One region of the Sporolactobacillus terrae genome, then DNA from elsewhere that is predicted to be linked to it. Evidence: a T-box and tRNA genes for the amino acid it is inferred to sense, from the RefSeq annotation. Region 1 holds a T-box; the other holds one or more tRNA genes.
What was found. The T-box of region 1 lies ahead of ileS (isoleucine--tRNA ligase). A T-box ahead of a tRNA ligase gene usually reads a tRNA of that ligase, here a tRNA-Ile.
Positions count from the first base shown of each region.

Region 2: it encodes a tRNA-Ile, which carries the amino acid that the T-box ahead of ileS (isoleucine--tRNA ligase) is inferred to sense. The anticodon was not compared.

Region 1 is NZ_CP082837.1:822,090-826,355, forward strand. Features, by position in the region: gene K7399_RS03725 (YggS family pyridoxal phosphate-dependent enzyme) at 1-138, shown strand, start outside; gene K7399_RS03730 (cell division protein SepF) at 154-579, shown strand; gene K7399_RS03735 (YggT family protein) at 599-862, shown strand; gene K7399_RS03740 (YlmH family RNA-binding protein) at 872-1,645, shown strand; gene K7399_RS03745 (DivIVA domain-containing protein) at 1,682-2,206, shown strand; T-box leader at 2,276-2,505, shown strand; gene ileS (isoleucine--tRNA ligase) at 2,566-4,266, shown strand, end outside.
Region 2 is NZ_CP082837.1:2,346,480-2,350,745, forward strand. Features, by position in the region: rRNA gene K7399_RS11205 (23S ribosomal RNA) at 1-386, opposite strand, end outside; rRNA gene K7399_RS11210 (16S ribosomal RNA) at 759-2,309, opposite strand; tRNA gene K7399_RS11215 (tRNA-Ile) at 2,537-2,613, opposite strand; tRNA gene K7399_RS11220 (tRNA-Gly) at 2,624-2,697, opposite strand; tRNA gene K7399_RS11225 (tRNA-Pro) at 2,704-2,780, opposite strand; tRNA gene K7399_RS11230 (tRNA-Arg) at 2,790-2,863, opposite strand; tRNA gene K7399_RS11235 (tRNA-Leu) at 2,877-2,962, opposite strand; tRNA gene K7399_RS11240 (tRNA-Leu) at 2,972-3,056, opposite strand; tRNA gene K7399_RS11245 (tRNA-Lys) at 3,062-3,133, opposite strand; tRNA gene K7399_RS11250 (tRNA-Gln) at 3,137-3,211, opposite strand; tRNA gene K7399_RS11255 (tRNA-Asp) at 3,278-3,353, opposite strand; tRNA gene K7399_RS11260 (tRNA-Glu) at 3,373-3,447, opposite strand; tRNA gene K7399_RS11265 (tRNA-Ser) at 3,455-3,546, opposite strand; tRNA gene K7399_RS11270 (tRNA-Asn) at 3,550-3,624, opposite strand; gene K7399_RS11275 (SprT family protein) at 3,799-4,266, opposite strand.

The DNA of each region.
Region 1 (4,266 bases):
GATCAGATTCGCGACCGAAAGATTAGTTATGCACCGTGTTCGGAACTGTCCATGGGTATGTCGCATGATTATGAGATCGCTGTTGAAGAAGGGGCAACATTTATCAGAATTGGCACGGCATTGGTGGGAAACGCATGAAAGGAGAAGAGCAGCATGGGTCTGAAAGGGAAATTGAAACAATTCTTTGATCTTGAGGAAACCGTGGACAGCTCAGAAGACTTTGCAGCAGCAACTGTTGATAAAGAAAAGGAAAAACCGGTTCAAAATCAGCGCTCTGTGGAAAAAAACGGAAAAATTGTTGCGATACAGAACGTCCATCAGCAAACCAAGGTCGTGCTTGTTGAACCGAAGCGTTTTGAAGAGGTTGAAGAGATTGTTGCTTACTTGAAAAGCAAACAAACGGTCATTTGCAACCTTCAAGGAACCAGTAAAGATCAAGGGCAGCGTATCTTGGATTTCATCGGGGGAACGGCCTTCGCTCTGAATGGACAGATTCGCAAAATTGGAAAGAATACATTTCTTTTTGCTCCGGAACAGGTTGATATATCCGGCATGATCAGCAACTGGCCGGAACACTAATACCATTGAGGTGAATCGTTTGATCATAGCAGCTTTTCTTGCACAAGTTATTAATATCTATTCTTGGATTTTAATTATTTACATTTTAATGTCTTGGGTCCCGAGTGTTCAGGATTCGTCGATCGGCAGATTGTTTGCCAGAGTATGCGAGCCGTTTCTTGAGCCGTTTAGGCGCATCATACCGCCAATCGGCGGTGTCATTGACCTGTCGCCAATTATTGCGTTCCTTATATTAAAGCTTGCAACGCGCGGAATCTTTTATTTGGCGTATCTTTTCGGATGAGGCCGTTCTATGTCTGTTTATGAACATTTTCGTCCCGAAGAACGTGCACTGATCGATCATTTCCTTGATTTGATCGACCAGGTGTCACAGCGATATATTCCGAGATTAACCGACTTTATGGATCCAAGACAGCAGACAATATTGAAGTCTTTAATTGGCAAAAACGATGCTGTTCATTTGTCTTTTTTCGGAGGATATGGACATGCGGAGCGTGCACGTGCTTTGTTACTTCCGCCTTATGTTGAACCGGATACAGATCCCTTTCAGCTTGCTTACCTGGACGTTCGTTATCCTGCTAAATTTGGCTCAATTGCTCACCCTGAATTGCTTGGCGCACTCTTAGGTTCGGGTATCTCCAGAAACAAAATCGGCGATCTTTTGATTGGAGACGGACAGGCGCAATTTATTTGTGTTAAAGAACTGGAACCCTATTTTATGCTTCACCTTACATCCGTTGGGAGGATGAGCGTTTCATGCCGATCAATTTCCCAAAAAAGTTTGTTACATACCGACGATGCTTGGACTTATTCAGAGGGGACCGTATCTTCGTTAAGACTGGACACGCTGCTCTCTGAAATCTATCATTTGCCAAGAGCGAAAGCGTCCGAAGCGATTGCGCGCGGCTGGGCAAAAGTAAACTGGGAAATTGTTGAAAAACGTAATTTTGATATTTGTGAGGGCGATGTGATCTCGCTCAGGGGACATGGGCGAAGTAAAATTATATCTTGCGGAGGTTTGACAAAGAAGAACAAAATTCGGTTACAATATGGTAGACTAAACTAAACGAATTATTTGTAAATTGATACGGAGGTGGCCAGGATGCCATTGACACCCTTGGATATTCATAACAAAACGTTTACACGCGGTTTTCGCGGCTATGATGAAGATGAAGTTAATGATTTTCTTGATCAAATCATCAAGGATTACGAAGCGCTGATCCGTGAAAAGAAGGATCTCGAGCAGGAAGTCAAAAATACAAGTGAAAAACTGAGCCACTTTTCCAACATTGAGACAACGTTGAATAAGAGTATTCTCGTTGCTCAGGAAACGGCAGAAGAAGTCAAGCAAAACGCAAACAAAGAAGCAAAGCTGATCGTGATGGAAGCGAAAAAAAATGCTGATCGGATCATCAATGAGGCACTTGAGAAATCACGTAAAGTGACACTGAATATTGAGGAATTGAAGAAGGAAGCCAATGTCTACCGAACACGCTTCCAGATGCTTATTGAAGCGCAATTAGAACTGCTGAAAAGTGATGATTGGAAAAGCATGAGCATTAAATCAGACGATGAAGACGCAAACAATGAAGCAGAAGGCAGCGGAATGATTCAAACGCAGGCTTGACGCAGCACGACGAATTGCATATACTGTGCTTAAATCCATTTTTTATGAGCAACATGGAATGAAAAGGATAATAAATCTGTGAGAGGGAGAGTACTTGTTGCATGGCCACTCAGCGAGCCGGGGGAAGGTGTAAGCCCGGTGTGGACGGCAGCAAGGAAGATCACCCTTGAGTTCGGGTATGAACGATCTTGAGTGAGATCGAGTAGTACTTGACGTTGATTCGCGTTAAGATAATCATGAGTGGCAGACTATTCTTTGCTCTGCTATTAGGGTGGTACCGCGGTCCTTCCGTCCCTTTGGGATGGAAGGATTTTTTATATAGTAAAAAATAGATAACAGAAAGCTGGAGGCGTATTTCTATGGATTACAAGAAGACATTATTGATGCCGAAAACAAAATTTAAAATGCGCGGCGGTCTTCCGATGAAAGAACCCAAAATGCAAGAACAATGGGATCAAGAACATATCTATGAACAATCATTAAAAGTAAACGAAGGCAAACCAACGTTTATTCTCCATGATGGCCCTCCGTATGCAAACGGAAATATCCATATTGGTCATGCTGAAAACAAAGTACTCAAGGACATCATTAACCGATTCAAATCGATGAGCGGTTATCAAACTTATTATGTTCCCGGCTGGGATACACATGGACTTCCAATCGAGCAGCAATTGGCGAAAAAAGGTATTGATCGAAAGAAAATGTCCGTTGCTGATCTTCGTGAAAAATGTAAAGAATATGCTTTGGGTCAAGTTGAACAGCAAAAGAAGCAATTTAAAAGACTGGGTGTTCGCGGGGATTGGGAACATCCTTATCTGACACTTCATAAAGCATTTGAAGCGGAACAGATCAAGGTCTTTGGAGAAATGGCGAAAAATGGATATATCTATAAAGATAAGAAAACGGTTTATTGGTCGCCTTCTTCTGAATCCGCACTTGCTGAAGCAGAAATCGAATATAAGGATGTTAAATCATACTCGATCTATGTTACGTTTCATGTCACGGATGGTAAAGGTGTTTTAAATAATGATGAGGAAGTCATCATCTGGACAACAACGCCTTGGACGATGCCATCGAACTTAGCCATTGCTGTCAATCCGAAATTTGAATACAGCGTTGTTCAAGTTGAGGATCGCAAATTTGTGGTCGCTTCCGAGCTTGTGGAGACATTGACGAAAACCTTTGAGTGGAATGAGCCAAAAGTACTTCGAACGGTGAACGGCAAAGCATTGGAACACGTCGTATGCCGACACCCGTTCTATGATCGCCCATCACTGATGATTCTTGGCGATCATGTCACATTGGATGCCGGTACCGGATGTGTGCACACCGCACCTGGTTTTGGTGCCGACGACTTCTACGTCGGCAAAAAGTATGGATTGGATATTTTGTGCCCGGTTGATGATCACGGTTGCATGACTGATGAAGCGCCTGGTTTCGAAGGGCTGTTCTATGAGAAAACCAACGAACCGGTCATCGAAAAACTAAAACAAGTCGGCGCATTGTTGAAAGTCGGCACGTTTACCCACTCCTATCCGCATGACTGGAGAACAAAAAAGCCGGTGATTTGGCGAGCGACGGAACAATGGTTCGCTTCGATCAAAGCATTCCGAGATGATATTCTCAGTGCAATTCATGAAGTTCATTGGATCCCGTCATGGGGCGATGTCCGGATGACGAACATGATCAAGGATCGCGAAGACTGGTGCATCTCTCGCCAGCGCGCTTGGGGCGTTCCGATTCCGGTATTTTATGGAGAAGACGGAGAAGCGATCATCACTGATCAAACCATCCAGCATGTGGCGGACTTGTTCCGTGAACACGGTTCGAATGTCTGGTTTAAATGGGATGTCAAAGATTTGCTTCCGGAAGGATTTACTTCAGAACATAGTCCGAACGGTATCTTCAAGAAAGAAACGGATATTATGGATGTTTGGTTCGATTCAGGTTCCTCGCACCAAGGCGTTCTGACAACTCGCGAAGGTCTGCGGCGCCCGGCAGATCTATATCTCGAAGGATCCGACCAGTACCGCGGCTGGTTTAACTCATCGCTTGCGACT
Region 2 (4,266 bases), 1.5 Mb from region 1:
TCGGCTACAGGGCGTTTGCCTTCTCTGGCCGACCCTTCCAGGTCGTTCGCCTGAAACGTACATTTGTAACTCCATGCGGAGTGTCCTACAACCCCAAAGGGCAAGCCCTTTGGTTTGGGCTGTTTCCCTTTCGCTCGCCACTACTCAGGAAATCGCATTTGCTTTCTCTTCCTCCGGGTACTGAGATGTTTCAGTTCCCCGGGTCTGCCTTACTCTGCCTATGGATTCAGCAGAGCATGCTATCCGTTCAGGATAGCGGGTTCCCCCATTCGGAAATCTTCGGATCAAAGCTTACTTACAGCTCCCCGAAGCGTATCGGCGTTCGTTCCGTCCTTCATCGGCTCCCAGTGCCAAGGCATCCACCGTGCGCTCTTTATAACTTAACCACTGCATGCGCGATGAGCGGCGAATCTCTTCGTCAGCTTGTTCCCTGTGATCCTCATGTAATTAAGGAACTTCTGCTAAAAACGTGTACGTCCTGTACACAACGCAGAAGTCACCACTTCCTGTGGAAGTTACATTCCGGTTCTCGGAAACGACGCTTCCTCGATCTTCTTGCTCCTAGCACATGCCATTTATGATTCGTCGCTTGATCGAAAGATCAATTGAATAATCATTTTGGATGTTTCTTGACTTTGTTGCTTGTTTTCGTTATCCAGTTTTCAAGGTTCATGGCTGCCTTTCGGCTCGCCGGTGAAGGAATGCTTCCTTCAAAACCAAACAAAAGACCAAGCGTTCGCTATTGATCGTTTCCTTAGAAAGGAGGTGATCCAGCCGCACCTTCCGATACGGCTACCTTGTTACGACTTCACCCCAATCATTTGTCCCACCTTCGGCGGCTGGGTCCATAAAGGTTCCCACACCGACTTCGGGTGTTACAAACTCTCGTGGTGTGACGGGCGGTGTGTACAAGGCCCGGGAACGGATTCACCGCGGCATGCTGATCCGCGATTACTAGCAATTCCGGCTTCATGCAGGCGAGTTGCAGCCTGCAATCCGAACTGGGGGCGGCTTTATGGGATTCGCTTGACCTTGCGGTTTCGCTGCCCTTTGTACCGCCCATTGTAGCACGTGTGTAGCCCAGATCATAAGGGGCATGATGATTTGACGTCATCCCCACCTTCCTCCGGTTTGTCACCGGCAGTCACCTTAGAGTGCCCAACTTAATGCTGGCAACTAAGATCAAGGGTTGCGCTCGTTGCGGGACTTAACCCAACATCTCACGACACGAGCTGACGACAACCATGCACCACCTGTCACTCTGTCCCCCGAAGGGGAACGGCCTATCTCTAGACTTGTCAGAGGATGTCAAGACCTGGTAAGGTTCTTCGCGTTGCTTCGAATTAAACCACATGCTCCACTGCTTGTGCGGGCCCCCGTCAATTCCTTTGAGTTTCAACCTTGCGGTCGTACTCCCCAGGCGGAATGCTTAATGTGTTAACTTCAGCACTAAGGGGTTGGACCCCCCTAACACCTAGCATTCATCGTTTACGGCATGGACTACCAGGGTATCTAATCCTGTTTGCTCCCCATGCTTTCGCACCTCAGCGTCAGTAACAGACCAGAGAGCCGCCTTCGCCACTGGTATTCCTCCACATCTCTACGCATTTCACCGCTACACGTGGAATTCTACTCTCCTCTTCTGCACTCAAGCTCCCCAGTTTCCAATGACCTTTTGCGGTTGAGCCGCAAGATTTCACATCAGACTTAAGAAGCCGCCTGCGCGCGCTTTACGCCCAATAATTCCGGACAACGCTTGCCACCTACGTATTACCGCGGCTGCTGGCACGTAGTTAGCCGTGGCTTTCTGGCCGGATACCGTCACAGCACCAGCATTTCCTCTGGCACTCGTTCTTCTCCGGCAACAGAGCTTTACGATCCGAAAACCTTCTTCGCTCACGCGGCGTTGCTCCATCAGACTTTCGTCCATTGTGGAAGATTCCCTACTGCTGCCTCCCGTAGGAGTTTGGGCCGTGTCTCAGTCCCAATGTGGCCGATCACCCTCTCAGGTCGGCTATGCATCGCAGTCTTGGTGGGCCGTTACCCCGCCAACTAACTAATGCACCGCGGGCCCATCTGTAAGTGATGGCCGAAACCATCTTTCAACCTCGCACCATGCGGCGCGAGGGATTATCCGGTATTAGCTCCGGTTTCCCGAAGTTATCCCCGTCTTACAGGCAGGTTGCCCACGTGTTACTCACCCATCCGCCGCTCACGTCCAGGAGCAAGCTCCCTTCTGTGCGCTCGACTTGCATGTATTAGGCACGCCGCCAGCGTTCGTCCTGAGCCAGGATCAAACTCTCCAAAAAGTTTACTGTTTACTTACTATTGTACTTCTTGTCGTACTCCCAAGGAGAGGAACTTCTGCTAAGGGCGTGCACGTCCTGTGCACAACGCAGAAGTCACCACATCCTGTGGAAGCTATGATCCATAGCAAATTGAATTGATTATGGGGTTTAAAACCCTCTATTCACGCTTGGCTTTTGTTCAGTTTTCAAGGAACATTCATATAAATGAATATTAATAATAATAATAATGGTGGGCCTAAGTGGACTCGAACCACCGACCTCACGCTTATCAGGCGTGCGCTCTAACCAGCTGAGCTATAGGCCCATAGATATAATGGAGCGGGTGATGGGAATCGAACCCACGACCAGAGCTTGGAAGGCTCTTGTTTTACCACTAAACTACACCCGCAAAAGATGGTCGGGAAGACAGGATTTGAACCTGCGACCCTCTGGTCCCAAACCAGATGCTCTACCAAGCTGAGCCACTTCCCGATAAATCAATGCGCCCTAGAGAAGTCGAATCCCTAACCTTCTGATCCGTAGTCAGACGCTCTATCCAATTGAGCTAAGGGCGCATATTAAATTAAATGGTGCGGTCGAGAGGACTCGAACCTCCACGAAGTTGCCTCCACTAGCCCCTCAAGCTAGCGCGTCTGCCATTCCGCCACGACCGCATATATAAATGGTGCGGGTGAAGGGACTCGAACCCCCACGTTGGAAAACACTAGATCCTAAATCTAGCGCGTCTGCCAATTCCGCCACACCCGCTAAAATGAGCCACGAAGGATTTGAACCTTCGACCCTCTGATTAAAAGTCAGATGCTCTACCCCTGAGCTAGTGGCTCATGTGGCTGGCCCAGCTGGATTCGAACCAGCGCATGACGGCACCAAAAACCGTTGCCTTACCGCTTGGCTATGGGCCAAAAACAATTATGTATCATAACATAAATCGTTTATAGCTGAATATCAATTACATGTATCATTTATAATGGCGGATCCGATCGGATTTGAACCGACGATCTCCTGCGTGACAGGCAGGCATGTTAACCCCTACACCACGGATCCTCATATATTTTATTTAAAATGGTGACCCGTACGGGATTCGAACCCATGAACCCACCGTGAAAGGGTGGTGTCTTAACCACTTGACGAACGGGCCAAATTAATGGCGGAGAAGGAGGGATTCGAACCCTCGCACGATTTACACCGTCTACTCCCTTAGCAGGGGAGCCCCTTCAGCCAACTTGGGTACTTCTCCATATGGCTCCACAGGTAGGATTCGAACCTACGACCGATCGGTTAACAGCCGATTGCTCTACCACTGAGCTACTGTGGAATAAGTGGTTTTAAAAACAAATGCATAGGCTATTCTACACTGTGATAATTCATTTGTCAACAGTGCTTCGAAAGTTCTTTTAATCGGTCGCTTTCATCAGCATGTCCTCTTGACGACTTAAATAATTTACCACAGAATCAAATACCTAGTCAACCCTTTTTTTAAACTTTTTTATTAATTGATCCGTCGCTTACTTATTAGACGGATGCTGCCCCCACAAGTGCCGCAAACATAACGTTTTGTATCAAGTTTTCTTTTTCTCTTAAAATGGGCGCCGCAAACCGCACACTGGTAATCATAGCGTACGCTTGAACGCGTGCGTGCATGAGGGATTGCTTCGCAGTACCGCGAACCGCCGACCTTTGCAAGCAGCATGCGAAAGTCGGCGTCTCGGTGACGATAGCCCATCCCCAACAAGTGAAGATGGTAGTGGCAGAGTTCATGTTTGATAATCTTAACAAACGATTCAATACCAAAGTGCTGCAACTGACGATTGTTAAATTCCAAGCCGTGCGTAATCAGCAAGTAGCGTCCGCCTGTAGTGCGCAGTCTTGGATTAAAAATAGCGCGATGAAGAAACGGCCGATGAAAACTGTCTAGGGATATCTGCTCCACCATTTTTTGAAGTTCTTCATTGGTCAT